Regions from separate parts of the Streptomyces sp. NPDC020845 genome, predicted to be linked through region 2. Evidence: predicted binding sites of a transcription regulator. Region 2 holds the regulator's gene; each other region holds the start of a gene.

The links. Region 2 encodes HrcA, which represses chaperone genes, less so after heat shock. Its sites were predicted from a motif close to TTNGCACTCNGNNNNNCNGAGTGCNAA; they were not measured.
Region 1: a site for HrcA is predicted at 2,636-2,662, ahead of groL (chaperonin GroEL). Genes of this name have one in related genera too.
Region 3: a site for HrcA is predicted at 2,879-2,905, ahead of groES (co-chaperone GroES). Genes of this name have one in related genera too.
Region 4: a site for HrcA is predicted at 3,535-3,561, ahead of ACH4U7_RS13745 (FmdB family zinc ribbon protein). Genes of this name have one in related genera too.

What each region holds. Positions count from the first base shown of each region.
Region 1 is NZ_JBIRSJ010000009.1:187,897-193,429, reverse strand. It holds gene murQ (N-acetylmuramic acid 6-phosphate etherase) at 1-780, shown strand, start outside; gene groL (chaperonin GroEL) at 884-2,509, opposite strand; gene ACH4U7_RS24465 (cold-shock protein) at 2,849-3,055, opposite strand; gene ACH4U7_RS24460 (MoaD/ThiS family protein) at 3,501-3,779, opposite strand; gene thrC (threonine synthase) at 3,869-5,182, opposite strand; SAM riboswitch class I at 5,200-5,344, opposite strand; gene ACH4U7_RS24450 (glucosyl-3-phosphoglycerate synthase) at 5,513-5,533, shown strand, end outside.
Region 2 is NZ_JBIRSJ010000007.1:144,414-149,946, reverse strand. It holds gene hemW (radical SAM family heme chaperone HemW) at 88-1,320, shown strand; gene ACH4U7_RS19275 (DUF3097 domain-containing protein) at 1,453-2,283, opposite strand; gene ACH4U7_RS19270 (MBL fold metallo-hydrolase) at 2,345-3,073, opposite strand; gene hrcA (heat-inducible transcriptional repressor HrcA) at 3,224-4,240, shown strand; gene dnaJ (molecular chaperone DnaJ) at 4,241-5,380, shown strand; gene ACH4U7_RS19255 (nitronate monooxygenase) at 5,463-5,533, shown strand, end outside.
Region 3 is NZ_JBIRSJ010000005.1:389,773-395,305, reverse strand. It holds gene ACH4U7_RS14755 (ATP-binding protein) at 106-585, shown strand; gene ACH4U7_RS14750 (SAM-dependent methyltransferase) at 582-1,769, opposite strand; gene ACH4U7_RS14745 (polysaccharide deacetylase family protein) at 1,869-2,777, shown strand; gene groES (co-chaperone GroES) at 3,052-3,360, shown strand; gene groL (chaperonin GroEL) at 3,453-5,075, shown strand; gene ACH4U7_RS14730 (SDR family NAD(P)-dependent oxidoreductase) at 5,194-5,533, opposite strand, start outside.
Region 4 is NZ_JBIRSJ010000005.1:169,381-174,913, forward strand. It holds gene ACH4U7_RS13735 (penicillin acylase family protein) at 1-1,670, opposite strand, end outside; gene ACH4U7_RS13740 (potassium/proton antiporter) at 1,881-3,389, shown strand; gene ACH4U7_RS13745 (FmdB family zinc ribbon protein) at 3,571-3,921, shown strand; gene ACH4U7_RS13750 (S-methyl-5'-thioadenosine phosphorylase) at 4,021-4,881, shown strand; gene ACH4U7_RS13755 (RcpC/CpaB family pilus assembly protein) at 5,298-5,533, shown strand, end outside.

The DNA.
Region 1 (5,533 bases), on a different contig from region 2:
GCCACCCAGCTCCCGCGGATCGCCGCCGCGATCGACGCCATCGCCGAGCGCATGGCCCGCGGCGGCCGGCTGATCTACGCGGGCGCGGGCACCGCCGGGCGGCTCGGCGTACTCGACGCCAGCGAGTGCCCGCCCACCTTCAATACGGACCCGGACCGGGTCGTCGGGCTGATCGCGGGCGGGCCCGCCGCCATGGTGACCTCCATCGAGGGCGCCGAGGACAGCAAGGAGCTGGCCGCCGCCGACCTCGACGCGCTGGGTGTCGGCGCCGACGACACCGTCGTCGGCGTCTCCGCCTCCGGCCGCACCCCGTACGCGGTCGGCGCGGTCGAGCACGCACGCCGGCTCGGGGCGCTCAGCGTCGGGCTGTCGTGCAACGCGGGCTCGGCGCTCGCGGCGGCGGCCGAGCACGGTATCGAGGTCGTGGTCGGGCCGGAGCTGCTGACCGGCTCCACCCGGCTGAAGGCGGGCACGGCCCAGAAGCTCGTGCTCAACATGGTCTCGACCATCACCATGATCCGGCTGGGCAAGACCTACGGAAATCTGATGGTCGATGTGCGCGCCTCGAACGAGAAGCTTCGCGCGCGTTCGCGCCGTATCGTCTCCCTGGCCACCGGCGCCCCCGACCCGCAGATCGAGGCCGCGCTGGCCGCCAGCGACGGGGAGACGAAGCACGCCATCCTGGCCATCCTCGGCGGGGTCGACGCCCCCACCGCCACCCGGCTGCTGAGCGAGTCGGACGGCCATCTGCGCGCGGCCCTGGAGGCCGCGCAGGCGTAAGAACCGCATACAGCAACGCCGTCGGGGCGGCACCCTGGGAGAGGGTGCCGCCCCGACGTACCCGATGTTCCGGGCGGACAGCCGATCGACGTGAAGTCGTCGATCAGAAGTCCATGTCACCGCCCGGCATACCGCCCGGAGCGCCCGCCGCGGCGGCCTTCTCCGGCTTGTCGGCGATGACGGCCTCGGTGGTCAGGAACAGCGCGGCGATCGACGCGGCGTTCTGCAGCGCGGAGCGCGTGACCTTGGCCGGGTCGATGATGCCCTCGGCGATCAGGTCGACGTACTCGCCGGTCGCGGCGTTCAGGCCGTGGCCCGGGGTCAGGTTGCGCACCTTCTCCACCACGACGCCGCCCTCGAGGCCGGCGTTGACCGCGATCTGCTTGAGCGGGGCCTCGAGCGCCAGACGCACGGCCTGGGCGCCGGTGGCCTCGTCGCCGTCCAGCTCCAGCTTGTCGAAGACCGAGACGGTCTGGAGCAGGGCCACGCCACCACCGGCGACGATGCCCTCCTCGACGGCGGCCTTGGCGTTGCGCACCGCGTCCTCGATGCGGTGCTTGCGCTCCTTGAGCTCGACCTCGGTGGCGGCACCGGCCTTGATGACGGCCACGCCGCCGGCCAGCTTCGCCAGGCGCTCCTGGAGCTTCTCGCGGTCGTAGTCCGAGTCCGAGGACTCGATCTCGGCGCGGATCTGGTTGACGCGGCCCTGCACCTGGTCGGTGTCGCCGGCGCCGTCCACGATGGTGGTCTCGTCCTTGGTGACGGTCACCTTGCGGGCACGGCCGAGCAGGTCGACGCCCGCGTTCTCCAGCTTGAGGCCGACCTCCTCGGAGATGACGGTGCCACCGGTGAGGATGGCGATGTCGCCGAGCATGGCCTTGCGGCGGTCACCGAAGCCCGGGGCCTTGACGGCGACGGACTTGAAGGTGCCACGGATCTTGTTGACGACCAGGGTCGCCAGGGCCTCGCCCTCGATGTCCTCGGCGATGATCAGCAGCGGCTTGCCCGACTGCATGACCTTCTCCAGCAGCGGGAGGAGGTCCTTCACGCTGCTGATCTTCGAGTTGACGATCAGGATGTACGGGTCGTCGAGCGACGCCTCCATACGCTCCATGTCGGTGGCGAAGTACGGGGAGATGTAGCCCTTGTCGAAGCGCATGCCCTCGGTGAGCTCGAGCTCGAGCCCGAAGGTCTGCGACTCCTCGACGGTGATGACGCCTTCCTTGCCGACCTTGTCCATCGCCTCGGCGATGAGCTCGCCGATCTGGGTGTCGGCGGCGGAGATGGAGGCGGTGGAGGCGATCTGCTCCTTGGTCTCCACGTCCTTGGCCTGCTCGAGCAGCTGGGCGGAGACGGCCTCGACGGCCTTCTCGATGCCGCGCTTGAGGGCCATCGGGTTGGCGCCCGCGGCAACGTTCCGCAGGCCCTCCTTGACCAGCGCCTGGGCGAGGACGGTCGCGGTCGTCGTGCCGTCACCGGCGACGTCGTCCGTCTTCTTCGCGACCTCCTTGACCAGCTCGGCGCCGATCTTCTCGTACGGGTCCTCGAGCTCGATCTCCTTGGCGATGGACACACCATCGTTGGTGATCGTGGGGGCGCCCCACTTCTTCTCGAGGACGACGTTGCGACCCTTGGGGCCGAGGGTGACCTTGACGGCGTCGGCGAGCTGGTTCATCCCGCGCTCGAGGCCGCGCCGCGCCTCCTCGTCGAACGCGATGATCTTGGCCATGTGAAGTGGTCCTCCCAAGACGGGGTGGATTGCTCCGGACCGCGCCTGGCGCCCGCGACGGACGGTCTGTCTGCCTTGCGGTTCCTTGCCCCGCACGGTCCGACGGACCTCACCGACCCGATCCTTCTGTCACTCTCACTCTCAGAGTGCTAACGCCAATGATTAGCACTCGACCCCTTAGAGTGCAAGCGCCCAAAGGGCTACGGCGAAGGACTCGCTGGTCATGGGCGTGGGACAAGCCGACGACGGTGATCGTCTGCGGTCACGTCAAAGGGCCCGCTACCCCTGGGGGTACGGGCCCTTTGAACAGTCCAGTCAGCTGCCTCGCGTCGGCGCGCTTCAGCCAACAGCCACGCGGACCATGTCCGCCTGCGGCCCCTTCTGACCCTGCGAGATCTCGAACTCGACCCGCTGGCCTTCCTCGAGGGTGCGGTAGCCGTCCATCTGGATCGCGCTGTAGTGGACGAACACGTCCGCACCACCGTCGACCGCGATGAAGCCGTACCCCTTCTCCGCGTTGAACCACTTGACGGTGCCCTGAGCCATTCCTAACTCCCCTATTGCTGGCCCTTGCGCAGGACCGCACTCCGCGGACCCGGGTCAGACCTCACCCCCCGAGTCGAGGGGGGTGTGCGCCGGAACGCGTCGACCGCCGCTGAATGTATCTGTCCAACTGCCCTGTGCAACAGGTCAATCGGACGAGAATTCTGGCGACGGTCGAACGGTAATAAGTGGCAAATTCACGTGAATTCGGGGCAAGCCGGGTCGGACATAAGGGATTAACCCGGCAATTCACGCGCACACTTCACGCACAAGTTGACGAGTTCTCATATGCGGCCGACGAGGCGCCGACGCTAGGGGATCCCCTCAACTGTATCGCGATTCAAGACACGGAATCGCCCCGTCCGTTTCTATCAGGACGGGGCGATTCCGTTTAACCCGGGGTTATGGATTCCGTTTAAGCCGCGGTCAGGGCGGGGTCAGAACCGGCTCAGCAGCCGCCCGCGACCGCCGGAATGATCGAGACACCGGCGCCGTCCGGGGTCGCCGTCTCCAGGCCCTCCGCGAAGCGCACATCGTCGTCATTGACGTAGACATTCACGAAACGGCGCAGCTTGCCGGTGTCGTCCAGAACGCGGGCCGCGATGCCCTGGTGGTTGCGGTCCAGGTCCGTCAGGACCTCGGCAAGGGTCGCCCCCTCGGCACTGACCTCGGCCTGCCCGCCGGTGTAGGTGCGGAGGATGGTGGGGATCCGGACATTGACGCTCATGCGGGTTTCACCTTCTGTGGGAAGTGCTGCGGGAAGCGAGGGCGAATTCGAGGGGCGAATTCAAGCCAGCTGGTATGAGCCGAGCCAATTCAGCCCAGACCAGCCTCGCGGAACGCGTCGAGACTCGGGCGGATCACCGCCGTGGGCCCAGTCGTCGGAGCGACCGCGTCAAGCGTCTTGAGGCCGTCTCCGGTGTTGAGCACGACGGTGGTGAGGGTGGGGTCCAGCACCCCGTTCTCGAGCAGCTTCTTCGCCACGCCCAGGGTCACCCCGCCCGCGGTCTCCGCGAAGATCCCCTCCGTACGGGCCAGCAGCTTGATCGCGTCGACGACCTGCTCGTCGTTCACGTCCTCCACCGCCCCGCCCGTGCGGCGCGCGATGTCCAGCACATACGGCCCGTCCGCCGGGTTGCCGATGGCCAGCGACTTGGCGATGGTGTTCGGCTTCTGCGGCCGCACCACGTCATGGCCGGCCTTGAAGGCGGTGGAGACCGGGGAGCAGCCCTCGGCCTGGGCGCCGAAGATCTTGTACGGCTTGTCCTCGACGAGGCCGAGCGCGATGAGCTCCTTCAGCCCCTTGTCGATCTTTGTGAGCTGCGAGCCGGACGCGATCGGGATGACCAGCTGGTCCGGCAGCCGCCAGCCGAGCTGTTCGCAGATCTCGTACGCGAGGGTCTTGGACCCCTCCGCGTAGTACGGGCGGAGGTTGACGTTGACAAAGCCCCAGCCCTCGCCCGCCGGGTCGCCGATCAGCTCGCTGCAGAAGCGGTTGACGTCGTCGTACGTGCCCTCGATGGCGACCAGGTCGCCGCCGTAGATGGCGGCCATGACGACCTTGCCCTGCTCCAGGTCGTGCGGGATGAAGGTGCAGGAGCGCAGGCCCGCGCGGGCGGCCGCGGCGCCGACCGCGCCCGCGAGGTTGCCGGTGGAGGAGCAGGAGAGGGTGGTGAAGCCGAAGGCGCGGGCGGCCTCGACGGCCTGGGCGACCACGCGGTCCTTGAAGGAGTGCGTCGGGTTCCCGGAGTCGTCCTTGATGTGCAGCTCGCCGGTCACCCCCAGCTCGCGGGCCAGGTTGTCGGCCTTCACCAGCTTGGTGAAGCCGGGGTTGATGTTCGGCTTGTCGGCCACGTCCGCCGGGACGGGCAGCAGCGGGGCGTAGCGCCAGATGTTGTTCGGCCCGGCCTCGATCCGCTTGCGCAGCCCCTCGGGGTCGCCGGTCGGCAGGTCGTACGCGACTTCGAGCGGTCCGAAACACTCCGCACAGGCGAAAATGGGGCCGAGGGGGAAACGCTCCCCGCACTCGCGACAGGACAGGGCGACGGCGGGGCCGAGCGAGACGGAGGAACCAGCGGAACCGGCAGAACCAGTGGAACCGGTAGAGCTTTCGACAGCTTGCACAGCCATGGAGGCGAGGCCCTTTCTCCTCATCTTCCTCACGGCGCATCTCGCCGCGAGCCGGAATTGGCACCTTCCCTAGCCGGGCCCCGCTTCGCATGACGAATCAGGACTGGCTGGAGGGTTGCCGGGGCTTCAACGGGCCGTTCCCTCTGCCCCTCTGGATGAGCGGTATGACGCCGGCCGAACCGGCGTGTTTATCGCACGGGACCCCCGACATACAGCGGTCACGTGCGCTGTTCAAGACTGTAACCGAAGGCCCGGATGGTTGAGATAGTCGTCCGAAGCGCGAGATGGATCACAGCTGACGCGCGCGACCCACAACAGGGAGGCATGGCCGTGCTGGAAGATGTCGAGCGC
Region 2 (5,533 bases):
GGCCCCTGGACCGTTTGGTGTCCGGCCGTGCGGGCGTTCCAGCCGCGCGGCGGCCGGCCCGCTGCGCCGATGGCGGACAATGGGCGCATGCCTTCCGTACTGCCCGATGGCGAGCCCATGCCCGAGGACGGCGCGCTGCCCGTGAGCGCCGTGGCCGGGGCGGCGAACCGGCCGCTCGGGTTCTATCTGCATGTGCCCTACTGCGCGACGCGCTGCGGCTACTGCGACTTCAACACCTACACCGCCACTGAGCTGCGCGGATCCGGTGGCGTGCTCGCCTCGCGCGACAACTACGCCGACATGGTCGTCGAGGAGGTCCGCCTCGCCCGCAAGGTGCTGGGGGACGACCCCCGGCCGGTCGAGACCGTATTCGTCGGGGGCGGCACCCCGACCCTGCTGGCGGCTGCCGACCTCGGGCGGATGCTCGGTGCCATCCGGGACGAGTTCGGGCTGGCGGAGGGGGCCGAGGTCACCACCGAGGCCAACCCGGAGTCGGTCGACCCGCGCTATCTGGAGCAGCTGCGGGCGGCCGGGTTCAACCGGGTGTCGTTCGGGATGCAGAGCGCCCGGCAGCACGTTCTGCGGATACTGGACCGCACGCACACCCCGGGCCGCCCCGAGGCGTGCGTGGCCGAGGCGCGGGCGGCCGGATTCGACCATGTGAACCTGGACCTGATCTACGGCACGCCGGGGGAGAGCGACGAGGACTGGCGCGCCTCGCTGGAGGCCGCGCTGGGCGCCGGGCCCGACCATGTGTCGGCGTACGCGCTGATCGTCGAGGAGGGCACCCAGCTCGCCCGGCGGATCCGGCGCGGCGAGGTGCCGATGACCGACGACGATGTGCACGCCGACCGGTATCTCATCGCGGAGGAGATGCTGTCGGCGGCCGGGTTCCGCTGGTACGAGGTGTCGAACTGGGCCACGTCGGACGCCGGCCGGTGCCGCCACAACGAGCTGTACTGGCGCGGCGCGGACTGGTGGGGCGCCGGCCCCGGCGCGCACAGCCATGTGGGCGGTGTGCGCTGGTGGAACGTGAAGCACCCCGGCGCCTACGCGCAGGCCCTGAGCGAGGGCCGGTCCCCGGGGGCTGGCCGCGAGGTGCTGACCGACGAGGAGCGCCGGGTGGAGCGGATCCTGCTGGAGCTGCGGCTCGCGGAGGGCTGCCCGCTGGACCTGCTGGCCCCGGCGGGCGCCGCCGCGGCGGCCCGGGCCATGGCGGACGGCCTGCTGGAGCCGGAGCCGTACGGCGCGGGCCGGGCGGTGCTCACCCTGCGAGGGCGGCTGCTGGCCGACGCGGTGGTGCGCGATCTGGTGGACTGACCCCTGATCCGAGGTGCCCGCCTGATCCGAGGCCCGGAGGACGACCCGACGCGCTCGCCCGACCCGAGGCCCTGACCTGGCGCCCGGACGACCGACCCGGCACCCCGACAGGCCCACAGCCCCACAGGCCCCCTACGGCCCGGCCGGGCCGCCCACGGTCACATGGTCGATCAGCTCCTCCACCCGCCCCAGCAGGGCCGGCTCCAGGTCCTTGTACGAGCGGACCGAGGACAGGATCCGCTGCCAGGCGGCCCCCGTGTTCTCGGGCCACCCCAGCGCCCGGCAGACACCCGTCTTCCAGTCCTGGCCGCGCGGCACCGTCGGCCAGGACGGAATGCCGACCGAGGAGGGCTTCACGGCCTCCCATACGTCGATATAGGGGTGTCCGACGATCAGTACGTGCTCGCCGGTGACCTCGGCCGCGATACGGGACTCCTTGGTGCCCGGGACCAGATGGTCGACCAGCACGCCGAGGCGGGCGTCGGGGCCGGGGGAGAAGTCGCGGACGATCGCGGGCAGGTCGTCGATCCCCTCCAGGTACTCCACGACCACGCCCTCGATGCGCAGATCGTCCCCCCACACCCGCTCGACGAGCTCCGCGTCATGGCGCCCCTCCACATAGATGCGCCCCGCGCGGGCGACGCGCGCGCGGGGCTGGGGGAGGGCGAGGGAGCCGGAGGCCGTGCGGCGCGGGCCCGTGGGGGCGGCGGCGCGGGGGCGTACCAGGGTGACGACGCGGCCCTCCAGAAGGAAGCTGCGCGGCTCCATGGGGAAGACCCGATGTTTACCGAAACGGTCTTCCAGAGTCACCGTGGGGCCCTGCGCGGTCTTCTCGCAGCGGATCACGGCGCCACAGAACCCGGTGGTGACCTCCTCGACGACCAGGTCGGGCTCGGCGGGCACCTCGGGCGCGGGCGCCTGGCGCTTCCAGGGCGGGGTCAGGTCCGGGTCGTACTGTCGCATCCGCATGACCCTAGCGCCGTGCCGCCGACCTCAGGAGGACACGCCGAAACGAGCCGTGAGTTCAGCGGCCGAAACGAGCCGCGAGTTCATCGCGCTGCGCCCGGACGAAACGGGCGTCCACGGCGGCGCCGTGCCCCGGGACGTACACCGCGTCCTCACCGCCGAGGGCGAGCAGCCGGTCCAGGGCGGCGGGCCACTGGCCGGGCATCGCGTCGGCGCCCGCCTGGGGCGGCCCCGACTCCTCGACCAGATCGCCGCAGAAGACCACCTCGGGCTCGCCCGGGGCCCGGCCGGGGACGAGGACGGCCAGGTCGTGGGCGGTGTGGCCGGGGCCCACGTTCGCCAGCAGGACGGGCCGGTCGCCCAGGTCCAGGGTGAGCTCGCCGCACACCAGGTGGTGCGGGCGTACCAGATGGTCGGCGGCCCCGGCGGCGGCGCCGGGGTCCACGCCGTGCCGCACCGCGTCGTCGCGCAGCGCGTCCCGTTCGCGGCGCAGCAGCTCGTCGAGCCCGGCGGCCCCGTACACCTCGCAGCCCGCGAAGGCGGCGGTGCCGAAGACATGATCGAAGTGGGGATGGGTGAGGGCGATGTGGGTGGGCCGGCGGCCGAAGAGCCGGGTGACCTCGCGCCGAACCCACGCGCCCTCGGCCAGGTCGGCGCCGGTGTCGACGACCAGGACGCCGGTTCGGCCGGCGATCGCGCCGACGGTCGCGTCCCAGCCGGGCAGACGGCACCGGACGACGGACGGCGCGAGATCTTCCCAGCGCGCCTCTTCCCAACGGGTGTCCATACGGAGACGCTAGCTCCAGTGGTGGCAAAGCGGCGGCTCTTGCCCCGGCCACGGCACCCCGCCGTACACTGGCTGAGGGGTTCTGGCACTCGTGACCATTGAGTGCCAGGGGGAATACCTGATGAGACGGCTGGACTGGAGGTGCGCGCGGTGCTCAGCGAACGCAGACTCGAGGTACTGCGTGCGATCGTCCAGGACTATGTGGGCACGGAGGAGCCGGTCGGCTCCAAGGCGCTCACCGAGCGGCACCGGCTGGGCGTCTCCCCGGCCACGGTGCGCAACGACATGGCGGCTCTGGAGGACGAGGGCTATATCGCCCAGCCGCACACGAGCGCCGGGCGCATTCCCACGGACAAGGGCTACCGGCTGTTCGTCGACAGGCTGGCCGGGGTGAAGCCCCTGTCCACGCCGGAGCGGCGGGCCATCCAGAACTTCCTGGACAGCGCCGTGGACCTGGACGACGTGGTGGGCCGTACGGTCCGGCTGCTCGCGCAGCTGACCCGGCAGGTGGCGGTGGTGCAGTACCCCTCGCTGACCCGCTCGACGGTCCGCCATGTGGAGCTGCTGGCGATGAGCCCGGCGCGGGTGATGCTGGTGCTGATCACCGACACCGGGCGGGTCGAGCAGCGCATGGTGGACTGTCCGGCGCCCGTGAGCGAGGAGTCGCTCGCGGACCTGCGGGCCAGGCTGAACAGCCGGGTCGTGGGTCGGCGGTTCGCGGATGTGCCGCAGCTGGTGCAGGACCTGCCCGAGTCCTTCGAGCAGGAGGACCGGGGCGCCGTCTCGACGGTTCTGGCCACCTTGCTGGAGACGCTGGTCGAAGAGACCGAGGAGCGGCTGATGATCGGCGGCACCGCCAATCTCACCCGCTTCGCGCATGATTTCCCCCTGACGATCCGGCCCGTGCTCGAAGCGCTTGAGGAGCAGGTCGTGCTGCTCAAGTTGCTGGGCGAGGCGAAGGACTCGGGCATGACCGTACGGATCGGTCATGAGAATGCTCACGAGGGCCTGAATTCCACTTCGGTCGTGGCAGTCGGCTACGGTTCGGGCGACGAGGCGGTCGCCAAACTCGGCGTGGTCGGACCGACCCGCATGGACTACCCCGGAACGATGGGAGCGGTACGCGCAGTGGCACGTTACGTCGGACAGATCCTGGCGGAGTCGTAAGTGGCGACGGACTACTACGCAGTCCTGGGCGTGCGGCGTGATGCCTCGCAGGACGAGATCAAGAAGGCATTTCGCCGGCTCGCCCGTGAGCTGCATCCGGATGTGAATCCGGATCCCAAGACCCAAGAGCGGTTCAAGGAGATCAACGCCGCCTACGAGGTCTTGTCCGATCCCCAGAAGAAGCAGGTCTACGACCTGGGCGGAGACCCGTTGTCCGCCGCGGGCGGCGGCGGGGGCGGCGCAGGCGGCTTCGGCGCCGGCTTCGGCAACTTCTCCGACATCATGGACGCCTTCTTCGGCACCGCGTCCCAGCGCGGCCCGCGGTCCAGGACCCGGCGCGGCCAGGACGCCATGATCCGCCTCGATATCGAGCTGACTGAGGCGGCCTTCGGGACCACCAAGGACATCCAGGTCGACACCGCGGTCGTCTGTACGACGTGCAGCGGCGAGGGCGCGGCGCCCGGCACCACGGCGCAGACCTGTGACATGTGCCGCGGCCGGGGCGAGGTGTCCCAGGTGACGCGGTCCTTCCTCGGCCAGGTCATGACCTCCCGGCCGTGCCCGCAGTGCCAGGGCTTCGGCACCGTGGTGCCGACCCCGTGCCCGGAGTGCGCGGGCGACGGGCGGATCCGCTCGCGCCGGACGCTGACCGTGAAGATCCCGGCCGGTGTGGACAACGGCACCCGGATCCAGCTCGCCGGTGAGGGCGAGGTCGGCCCGGGCGGCGGCCCGGCGGGCGATCTGTACGTGGAGATCCACGAACTGCCGCATCCGGTCTTCCAGCGCCGGGGCGACGATCTGCACTGCACGGTGACCATCCCGATGACGGCGGCGTCCCTGGGCACCAAGGTGCCCCTGGACACGCTCGACGGCCGGGAGGAGGTCGACATCCGGCCCGGCACCCAGTCCGGCCAGTCGATCCCGCTCCACCAGCGCGGCGTCACCCACCTGCGCGGCGGCGGCCGAGGCGATCTGATCGTCCACGTCGAGGTGCAGACCCCGTCCAAGCTCGACCCGGAGCAGGAGGAGCTGCTGCGGCGGCTGGCCAAGCTGCGGGGCGAGGAGCGGCCGACGGGCGAATTCAAGCCAGGGCAGCAGGGGTTGTTCTCGCGGCTGAAGGATGCGTTCAACGGACGGTAGGCCGCCTCAGCGGGCCTGAGGCGGCCCTGAGCGGCACCGAGCCGAGTACGGATTCACGCGGAGGACATGACACGATGTCGCCATGTCCTCCGCGTTGACCGATCTCTTTCGGTACCCGATCGTGCAGGCCCCGATGGCGGGTGGGGCCTCCTG
Region 3 (5,533 bases), on a different contig from region 2:
AGCACTTGTTTGCAGCGCTGTCCTACGGTAGGTGGTGTCGCCGCTACGAAGCGTTGATCATCGTAACGGTACGCGCACCAACGGCCCCGTCGCAGGGAGTTGACGTTGACATTGGGACCCGACCACGAGCCTGACGACAGTCCTGCGGGCAGTTCGCCCTCCCCGGGCCCCGAAGAGCCGTACGTGTACACGCTGCAGAGCACCCGCCGGGCCACCTCACCCAAGATCTGCCGGGATTTCGTCGCCTGCGTACTGAACTCCGTGGGCCATGAAGACCTCGTCGAGACCGCGACCGCCTGCACCTCGGAGCTGGCCACCAACGCCTATCTGCACGCCGAGGGCGACTCCCTGATGCTGCGCGTGATGATCGAGCAGCCGCGGCTGCGCATCAGCGTGTACGACGCGAGCAGCGAGCTCCCCACCGGTGCGTATCTCCCGGAGGGCGACCGGATGTACGGGCGCGGCCTGGGGGTGGTCGCGGCGCTGGCCGACGAGTGGGGGACGGCGGACGGGGACCCGGCGGGGATGTACGCCAAGGGCGTCTGGTTCGAGCTGCGGACGAGGGGCGGGGGCGCGACGCCCTAGACCTGCGCCGGGTGTCCCAGCAGCATCGTCGGGGCGCCGCCGACCCGGGTCAGGAAGACCGTGCAGGAATTCACCCCTTCGAGGCGGAGCTTCTTCCGCAGTTCCTCCGGCTCGACCGCCGAGCCCCGCTTCTTCACCGTCAGGACGCCGACCTTCCGCTCGCGCAGCAGAGCCTTGAGCTTCTTGAGGTTGAAGGGCAGCACATCCGTGATCTCGTACGCGTGGGCGTACGGCGTCGGGCGCAGATCGTCCGCCGTGACGTAGGCGATGGTCGGGTCGATGAGGCGGCCGCCGATCCGGGCGGCGACGTCCGCGACCAGGTGCGCGCGGATCACCGCGCCGTCCGGCTCGTACAGCCAGCGGCCGACCGGCCCCGGCTCGGGGTCCGGCAGCAGCGGGGTGCCGAGGAGGGAGTGGCGGTTCGGGAGCAGCGTGGCGCGGCGCATGCCCGGTCGGGCGGTGCCGAACCACAGCAGGGCCTCCTTCACATCGCCGTGGTCCGAGATCCACTCGGCCTCGGCGTCCTCGGGGACCGCCTCGTGCGGGATGCCCGGGGCGACCTTGAGGGCCGCGTGCGGGGCCGTACGGGCGGCCTGGACGGCCCAGGACAGCGGCGGGGAGTACGCCTCGGGATCGAAGACGCGGCCGCGCCCGCCACGCCGGGCGGGGTCCACGAAGACCGCGTCGTATCCGGAGGTGTCGGTCTCGGTGACGTCCGCGTGGCGCACCTCGATGAGCTCGGCCAGGCCCAGGGCCTCGGCGTTGGCCCGGACCACCGCGCAGGTCAGCGGGTCCCGGTCGACGGCCAGGACGGGGATGCCCGCGCGGGCGAACGCGACCGCGTCGCCGCCGATGCCGCAGCACAGGTCGGCCACGCGGCGCACGCCGAGCTCGACGAAGCGGTCGGCGCGGTAGGCGGCGACGGAGGCGCGGGTGGCCTGTTCCACGCCGTTGGGCGTGAAGTACATGCGGTGGGCGTCGCCGGCGCCGAACTTCGCGGCCGCGCGCTGCCTCAGCCGCGCCTGGGTGAGGGCCGCCGAGACCAGGCCCGCGGGGTGGGCGCGGCGCAGCCGGGTCGCCGTGGCGAGCTCTCGCGCCGGGTCGTAGTCCTGGAGCTCGCGGAGCAGTGCCTGCCCTTCGTCGCGGAGCAGTGAGTCGAAGGCGTCAACGTCCACGTCGCCCATTCTCCTCGCTCCAGCGAGCGCGTTCGCGACACCCGGCTGAAGATCGCTTATGTGATGATGATCAAGAATGGCCTTACTGGCCTTTCAAGGTGTTTCGTATTGGTCGCGGCCGCGGCTCTGCTCGCGGGCTGCTCGGATGTCGACGGAGCCGGTGCCGGGACCGCGCGGGTGGACAAGGGCTCGGGCGCCGCATCGTCTTCGCCGTCCTTCACGTCGTCGTCCGGGTCGGGGACCCACGCCCCAGGCGCGGGCCACGACTCGCCCCATGTGTCGGACTCGGGCTCCGGTTCCGGCCTGCCCTCGCCCTCCGCCGCGGCTCCGGACGGCTACCACCGCTGGGGGCTCGACGGGCCGCTGGAGACGGCGCCGCCGCCCTCGGCCAAACCGGCCCTCGTACCGCCGGCCGCGGGCGCGCCCGCCGGGCCGCCGATCATCGACCGTGTGCCGACCCGTGAACCGGTCGTCTTCGTGACCATCGACGACGGCGCCGAGAAGGACCCGGCCTTTCTGCAGCAGGCCCATGACCTGGGGCTGCCGTTCACCGGCTTTCTGACGGACGACGTGGTGGCCGGCGACTACGGCTACTTCGACAAGCTGCGCCGGCTCGGCAACGGGATGCAGAACCACACGCTCACCCATCCGAGGCTGCCCGATCTGGAGTACGAGCATCAGGTCTACGAGATCTGCGGCCAGCAGGAGACCCTCACCCGCCAGTTCGGCACCCGGCCGTATCTCTTCCGCCCGCCGTACGGGGCGGTCGACGACGACACCGTGCGCGCGGCGGCGACCTGCGGGGTGCGGGCGCTCGTGATGTGGTCGGCCGAGATGAAGGCCGGCGGTCTTGAGTACGCGGCCGGCGACCGGCTGCACTCCGGCGACATCATCCTGGCCCACTTCCGCGGCCCCGCCCAGCAGGAGGGGCGGACGATGACCGATGTGATGACCTCGCTGCTGCGGGAGATCCAGTCGCAGGGCTTCGCCGTGGCGCGGCTGGAGGACTATCTCTGAGGGACGTCCGCGGGCCGCCTGAGGGGCACTGCCGGGGCACCTGAGGGGCACTGCCGGGGCGCCTGAGGGGTGCCTGAGGGGCGCCGCGTCACCCCGCCGCTTTGGCACTCTGGTTGACTGAGTGCTAACCGCGTCATAATGTCGTGGCTGGCACTCGGCATCGATGAGTGCCAAACACAGCGACGGGCAGGTCCGGCACCCGCGACGACGGATCCACCTGGTCGCCACCTCAGACAGTTAACCCCGTGAGATCTCCGAAGGGGGAGGTCGGATCGTGACGACCGCCAGCTCCAAGGTTGCCATCAAGCCGCTCGAGGACCGCATTGTGGTCCAGCCGCTCGACGCCGAGCAGACCACGGCTTCTGGCCTGGTTATCCCGGACACTGCCAAGGAGAAGCCCCAGGAGGGCGTCGTCCTGGCCGTGGGCCCGGGCCGCTTCGAGGACGGCAACCGTCTCCCGCTCGACGTCTCCGTCGGCGACGTCGTGCTCTACAGCAAGTACGGCGGTACCGAGGTGAAGTACAACGGCGAGGAGTACCTCGTCCTCTCGGCTCGCGACGTCCTCGCGATCATCGAGAAGTAAGTCACCGAAGTTTTGCCTGTGAGCCGCGCCCCGGTGCCCCTGTCCCATACCGGGGCCGGGGCGCGGTTCGTTCGAGAGGACATACGCAACCCATGGCGAAGATCCTGAAGTTTGACGAGGACGCCCGTCGCGCCCTCGAGCGCGGCGTCAACAAGCTCGCCGACACCGTCAAGGTGACGATCGGCCCCAAGGGCCGCAACGTCGTCATCGACAAGAAGTTCGGCGCTCCGACCATCACCAACGACGGTGTCACCATCGCCCGTGAGGTCGAGGTCGAGGACCCGTACGAGAACCTGGGCGCCCAGCTCGTCAAGGAGGTGGCGACCAAGACCAACGACATCGCGGGTGACGGCACCACCACCGCCACCGTGCTGGCCCAGGCGCTGGTCCGCGAGGGCCTGCGGAACGTGGCCGCAGGCGCCTCCCCGGCCGCCCTGAAGAAGGGCATCGACGCGGCCGTCAAGGCGGTCTCGGACGAGCTGCTGGCCACCGCCCGCCCGATCGACGAGAAGTCCGACATCGCCGCCGTCGCCGCGCTGTCCGCCCAGGACAAGCAGGTCGGCGAGCTCATCGCCGAGGCGATGGACAAGGTCGGCAAGGACGGTGTGATCACCGTCGAGGAGTCCAACACCTTCGGCCTGGAGCTCGACTTCACCGAGGGCATGGCCTTCGACAAGGGCTACCTGTCTCCGTACATGGTCACCGACCAGGAGCGCATGGAGGCCGTTCTCGAGGACCCGTACATCCTGATCCACCAGGGCAAGATCGCCTCGATCCAGGACCTGCTGCCGCTGCTGGAGAAGGTCATCCAGGGTGGCAGCAAGCCGCTGCTGATCATCGCCGAGGACGTGGAGGGCGAGGCCCTGTCCACCCTCGTCGTCAACAAGATCCGCGGCACCTTCAACGCCGTCGCGGTGAAGGCCCCCGGCTTCGGCGACCGCCGCAAGGCGATGCTCGGCGACATGGCCGCCCTCACCGGCGCCACCGTCGTCGCCGAGGAGGTCGGCCTCAAGCTCGACCAGGTCGGCCTGGACGTGCTGGGCACCGCCCGCCGCGTGACCGTCACCAAGGACGACACCACCATCGTCGACGGCGGCGGCAAGTCCGAGGACGTCACCGGCCGGATCGCCCAGATCAAGGCCGAGATCGAGGCCACGGACTCCGACTGGGACCGCGAGAAGCTGCAGGAGCGGCTGGCCAAGCTGGCCGGCGGCGTCTGCGTGATCCGGGTCGGCGCCGCCACCGAGGTGGAGCTCAAGGAGAAGAAGCACCGTCTGGAGGACGCCATCTCCGCGACCCGCGCCGCGGTCGAGGAGGGCATCGTCTCCGGTGGTGGCTCCGCGCTCGTCCACGCCGTCAAGGTGCTGGAGGACAACCTCGGCAAGGAGGGCGACGAGGCCACCGGTGTCGCGGTCGTCCGCCGCGCCGCGGTCGAGCCGCTGCGCTGGATCGCCGAGAACGCGGGCCTTGAGGGCTACGTCATCACCTCCAAGGTGGCCGAGCTCGAGAAGGGCCACGGCTACAACGCGGCCACCGACGAGTACGGCGACCTGGTGAAGGCCGGCGTCATCGACCCGGTCAAGGTCACCCGCTCCGCCCTGGAGAACGCGGCGTCCATCGCCTCCCTGCTGCTCACCACCGAGACGCTGGTGGTCGAGAAGCCGGCCGAGGAGGAGCCGGAGGCCGCGGGCCACGGCCACGGTCACTCGCACTGACGCGCCCACCGCGCACTCCACGCACGGCGCGGTCACCCCTCGCGGGTGGCCGCGCCTGATGCGTTCCGGGGCGGTTTCAGGCCTGGGGGTTCTGGTCTGGGGGTCAGCGTCCCTCGGGCTATTCCTTGGACTGTCCCTTCGGCTGTCCTTTGGGGGGCCGTCCCACGTTCGACGAGACGACCGAGACCGCCGCCCGCGGCGCGATCTTCGCCAGCCCCGTCATGGCCTTGTACCGCGGATCGGGGATCGACAGTGCCTTGCCCCGTGCGAAGTCCTTGAGCGCCGCCGTCACCAACCGGTCCGCGTCCAGCCACATCCAGCTCGGCACGCTGTCCGGCTTGATCCCGGCCCGCGCGTGGAACTCGGTCCGTACGAACCCCGGGCACAGCGCCATCAGCCGCACCCCCGAGCTCGCCAGGTCCCGCGCCGCGCCCTGGGTGAACTGCACGACCCAGGCC
Region 4 (5,533 bases), on a different contig from region 2:
GGCAGCTCGGACTGCGGGATGTAGCCGTTCCAGTCGTAGCGCGAGTCCCAACCGGGCGCCGGGTAACGCCCGTCCCCCTTGGCGCGCGTGGGGATCTTGCCGGGCGCCTGGTAGCCGATGTGGTTCTTGGTGTCGGCGTAGATCAGGTTCTGGGACGGGACGGCGAAGTCGCGGGCCGCCTTGCGGAACTCGGTGAAGTTCTTGGCGGTGTTGAGCCCGAAGACCGCGTCCATGGTGTTGGACGGGTCCAGCGCGGTCCAGCGCAGCGAGACCGCGTAGCCGTCGCCGCGGTCAGGGGCCACATCGCCGACGTCGCTGCCGACCGGTGCACTCTTGCCGACATCCCCGAGCTCGTCATCGCGGTCGGAGACGATCGGGCCGTGCCGGGTCGAGCGGACGGTGATCGTCCGGGACTTGCCGCCGGCGACCTTGATGGTCTCCTCGCGGGTCTTGAACGGCGTCTGCTTGCCGTCGTAGAGGTAGCCCTGGTTGGTGACCTTCTCGAGGTAGAGGTCGGTCACGTCGGCGCCCAGGTTGGTCATGCCCCAGGCGATGTCCTGGTTGTGGCCTATGACGACCCCCGGCATACCGGAGAACGTAAAGCCCGCCACGTCGTACGGGCACGCGGCGCTGACCTGGTTGCAGTGCAGGCCCATCTGGTACCAGACGGACGGCAGCTGCGGGGCCAGATGCGGGTCGTTGGCGAGCAGCGGCTTGCCGGTGGTCGTGTACCGGCCCGCGATCACCCAGGAGTTGGAGCCGATGCCGGTGCCGTTCGGGCCGAGCAGCGCCGGTACGTCGTCGAGGGTCTTGGAGAGCGAGTTGAGCTGGGTCTGGAAGCCCTGGGTGGCGTCCGCGACCCCGTTCGCGGTGGAGTCGGCGGAGGTGCCCGTCGCGGTCGCCTTGGGGTCGAAGGCGCCGGCGGTCTCGTCCACCGCGCCCGCGTCCACGATCGGCTTGTTGCGGCTGTACGGGTAGGCCGGGTACAGCTCTTCGATCTCCTTGGCGGTCAACCGGTTGGAGGCCAGCGCGCGGTCGACCTCGTCCTGCATATTGCCGCGCAGATCCCACGCCATGGCCTTGAGCCAGGCCACCGAGTCGATCGGGGTCCATTTCTCGGGCTTGTAGTCGTTCTCGAACTCCAGAGCCGCGTACTCGACGGACAGCTCCTTGCCCTGGTGGTCCGCGAGATAGGCGTTGACCCCGTCGGAATAGGCCCGCAGATACTTCTTGGTGGTCGGCGACAGCTTGGTGTCGTACTCCTGCTTCGCGACCCGGTGCCAGCCCAGGGTGCGCAGGAACGCGTCGGTCTCCACCTGTCCGGAGCCGAACATCTCGGAGAGCCTACCGGCCGTCATGTGGCGGCGTACGTCCATCTCCCAGAAGCGGTCCTGGGCCTGGACGAACCCCTGGGCGCGGAAAAGATCCTCAGGGGTGTCGGCGTAGATCTGCGGTATCCCGTAGCCGTCGCGCTTGACCTGTACGGGGCCGGACAGCCCCTTGAGCTGCAGCGATCCCGTGGTCTCCGGGAAGGAGGCACGCACCGTACTGATGCTCCAGTACGTGCCGTATCCGACGCCCCCCACGAGCAGCAGCACGACTGCGATCACGATCAGGCGGGCACGTCGGCCCTTCTTCTTGCCAGAAGGGCCGTTTTTGTTGGCGGGCATCGCTGTCCTTCGGAGGGGCAGGGTGATCCTGGAGTGCTGGAGCAACCATAGGCGCAGCGCTGTCGCCGCCCCTACGCGGAGTCATGACTGGGGCCGCCCACCGGCCACCACCCGCAAAAAATCCATGTCAGCCACCCGCGTCAAGAACCCGTAAAATGTTAGGTAAGGCAATGAAGTTCCGGTCGGTCGGGGAGCCTTCCGGCCGCTCCCGTGAGAAAGGTTCGGCCGCTGACTGTCCACCACCTCAACGAACTCCTCCTGATCTGCTCTCTCGTCCTGCTCGTAGCGGTGGCGGCCGTCAGGGTCTCGACGCGCAGCGGGCTGCCGACCCTGCTCATCTACCTCGGCCTCGGCGTCGCGATCGGGCAGGACGGGATCGGCGTCGTCTTCGAAGACGCCGAGCTCACGCAGGTCCTCGGCTATGCCGCGCTCGTGGTCATCCTGGCCGAGGGCGGCCTCGGCACGAAGTGGCGGGAAATCAAACCCGCCCTCCCCCTCGCCGCGGTGCTGTCCACCATGGGGATCGCGGTGAGCGTCGGGGTCACGGCGGTGGCCGCGCACTATCTGGTCGGGCTCGACTGGCGGCAGGCGCTGATCATCGGCGCGGTGGTGTCGTCCACGGACGCGGCGGCGGTCTTCTCGGTGCTGCGCAAGGTGCCGCTGCCCAGGAGGCTCACGGGCACCCTGGAGGCGGAGTCCGGCTTCAACGACGCCCCGGTGGTGATCCTGGTGGTCGCCTTCTCCGCCCAGGGCGCGATAAGCCCTTGGTACGTGATGCTCGGCGAGATCGCCCTGGAGCTGGCCATCGGCGCCGTGGTGGGGCTGGCGATCGGCTGGCTGGGGGCGTACGGCCTGCGGCATGTGGCGCTGCCCGCCTCGGGCCTCTACCCGATCGCGGTGATGGCGATCGCCGTGATCGCGTACGCGGGCGGGGCACTGGCCCACGGCTCCGGCTTCCTCGCCGTCTACCTGGCCTCGTTGATCTTGGGGAATGCGAAGCTGCCGCACTGGCCGGCCACGCGCGGCTTCGCCGAGGGGCTTGGCTGGATAGCGCAGATCGGGATGTTCGTGCTGCTCGGCTTGCTGGTGACCCCGCACGAGCTGGGCGACGACGTCTGGCCGGCCATCGGCGTCGGAATGGCGCTGACCATGGTGGCCCGGCCGCTCTCGGTGCTGGTCAGCGCGGCGCCCTTCCGGATTCCGTGGCGGGAGAAGGCGCTGCTGTCATGGGCGGGGCTGCGCGGCGCGGTGCCGATCGTGCTCGCCACCATCCCGATGGTCTCGAACGTGCCCGACAGCCGCCGCGTCTTCAACATCGTCTTCGTGCTGGTGATCGTCTACACCCTGGTCCAGGGCCCGACGCTGCCCTGGGTCGCGCGCCGGCTGCGCCTGGGCGAGGAGGAGGCCGCGGCGGACCTCGGCATCGAGTCGGCGCCGCTGGAGCGGCTGCGCGGGCATCTGCTGTCGCTGTCGATCCCCAAGGACTCCAGGATGCACGGCGTGGAGATCGGCGAGCTGCGGCTGCCGACGGGGGCCGCGGTCACCCTGGTCGTACGGGACGGGAAGAGCTTTGTGCCGCAGCCCTCGACCGTGCTGCGGCGCGGCGACGAGCTGCTGGTCGTGGCCACGGACCCGGTGCGGGACGCGGCGGAGGAGCGGCTGCGGGCGGTGGGCCGGGGCGGCAAGCTGGCGGGCTGGCTGGGCACGAGAGGCGAGTGACGGGGCGGGCTGCGCGGCCGCCGGGCCGGGGCGCGTGGCCAAGCGGTCGGGCCGTGTGGCTGCCGGGCCGGGCCGCGTGGCCTGGGTCACCGTATGGCCCGCCGCAGTGGACTGGCGGGCCGGAATACTGCACTATGGAGCGTCGTTAGCACTCATTGAGTGAGAGTGCCAGGAGGAGTAAGTGCCGACCTATCAGTACCAGTGCACCGAGTGTGGCCAGGGCCTCGAGGCGGTGCAGAAGTTCACCGACGACGCGCTCACCGAGTGCCCCAACTGCAAGGGACGCCTGAAGAAGGTGTTCTCGGCGGTCGGCATCGTCTTCAAGGGCTCGGGCTTCTACCGGAACGACAGCCGCGGCTCCTCGTCCAGCAGCACGAGCGGCGGCTCGTCCAAGTCGACGCCCGCGAAGAGCGAGGGCTCTTCGTCCTCCTCCTCGGACACGTCTTCGTCGTCGTCGAGTTCTTCGTCGGGCTCGGGCTCGTCGTCGAGTTCTTCGTCGTCCACGTCGAGCAGCACCTCGTCGGCCGCCTGACGCGCGACCGTCTCAATCGCATACGACATCCCGCCGCTCTCCCTTGAGGGAGAGCGGCGGGATGTCGTATGCGCGGACGGCGCTGGCTAGGGTGATCGCATGGCGGAGACCACCAGCAGCACGTATGCGGAGATGGCGGAGATAGGGGTCATCGGCGGGTCGGGGTTCTACTCCTTCCTCGACAACGTGACCGAGATCACTGTCGAGACCCCCTATGGCGCACCGAGCGATTCGCTCTTCCTCGGCGAGGTCGCCGGGCGGAAGGTCGCCTTCCTCCCGCGCCACGGCCGTAAGCACCACCTGCCCCCGCACCGGATCAACTACCGCGCCAACCTGTGGGCGCTGCGCTCGGTCGGCGTGCGGCAGATCTTCGGCCCGTGCGCGGTGGGCGGGCTGCGGCCAGAGTACGGACCGGGCACGCTGCTGGTGCCGGACCAGTTGGTGGACCGTACGAAGGGCCGCGTCCAGACCTATTTCGACGGCGAGGCGCTGCCGGACGGGCGGGTGCCGAACGTGGTGCACACCACCTTCGCCGATCCGTACTGCCCGACAGGGCGGCAGATCGCGGTGGCGGCGGCACGTGGGCGCGACTGGGAGCCGGTGGACGGCGGCACGCTGTGCGTGATCGAGGGGCCGCGCTTCTCCACCCGGGCCGAGTCTCGGTGGCATGCGGCGCAGGGGTGGTCGGTGGTCGGCATGACAGGGCATCCGGAAGCGGTGCTGGCCCGTGAACTGGAGCTCTGCTACACGTCGTTGACGCTGGTCACGGACCTGGACGCGGGGGCGGAGACGGGCGAGGGGGTCTCGCACGGGGAAGTGCTGCGGGTGTTCGGGGAGAACCTGGAGCGGCTGCGCGACGTGCTGTTCGACGCTGTGGGCGCACTGCCGGCCACCGAGGCGCGGGACTGTCTGTGCGCGCATGGGCACGACGGCTGGGACCTGGGGATCGAACTGCCGTAGCGGACGGCGGACTTACCCGCAGGGGTGACGGAGTTATCCACAGCCTGGGGGTTGTGCACAGGCTCCAGCGGGATCCGGCGAGGACGGGCATCGTGAAGGGGCCAGAAGCTCCCGACCTCTCACGACAGGCGGTGATTGCCGTGTCCGACCCGTTCCTTCACTCTGCATCCCCTTCACCCTCCTCGCCCCCTCTATCGCCTCCATCCCTTCCGCCCCTTCCGTCCTCTCTATCGCCTGTTCCATCCCTCTCCTCACCTTCGGCGTCTTCGCCCGCATCCCGGCCCCGCTCGGCTCCGTCCTGGGCCGATCGGTCCCGTCGCACTCCCCCGACGTGCGCGGTGCCGCGGTTCGGCCCGGTGCGGGTGAGCCGAGGCGGAGATCGGCTGCGGCGCGCGTTACGGCGGCGACGGCGCTCGATGGCGGCGGGTCTGGCGATGAGCGCGGCCGCGCTGGCTGCCGCCGCGCCCTCCGGCGGCTCCGACCCGCGTCCGGCGGCGTCGTCGCCACCGGACGACGGCCGACGCGAGCCGCCTCCGGCCGTGGTGTCCGCGCCGGTGCGGATCGCCGACGCGGCGTCCGTACGGCTGCTGCGCCCCGGCGACCGAGTGGATGTGCTGGCCGCCCCGGGGTCCGATCAGGCCCGTGGCCCGGC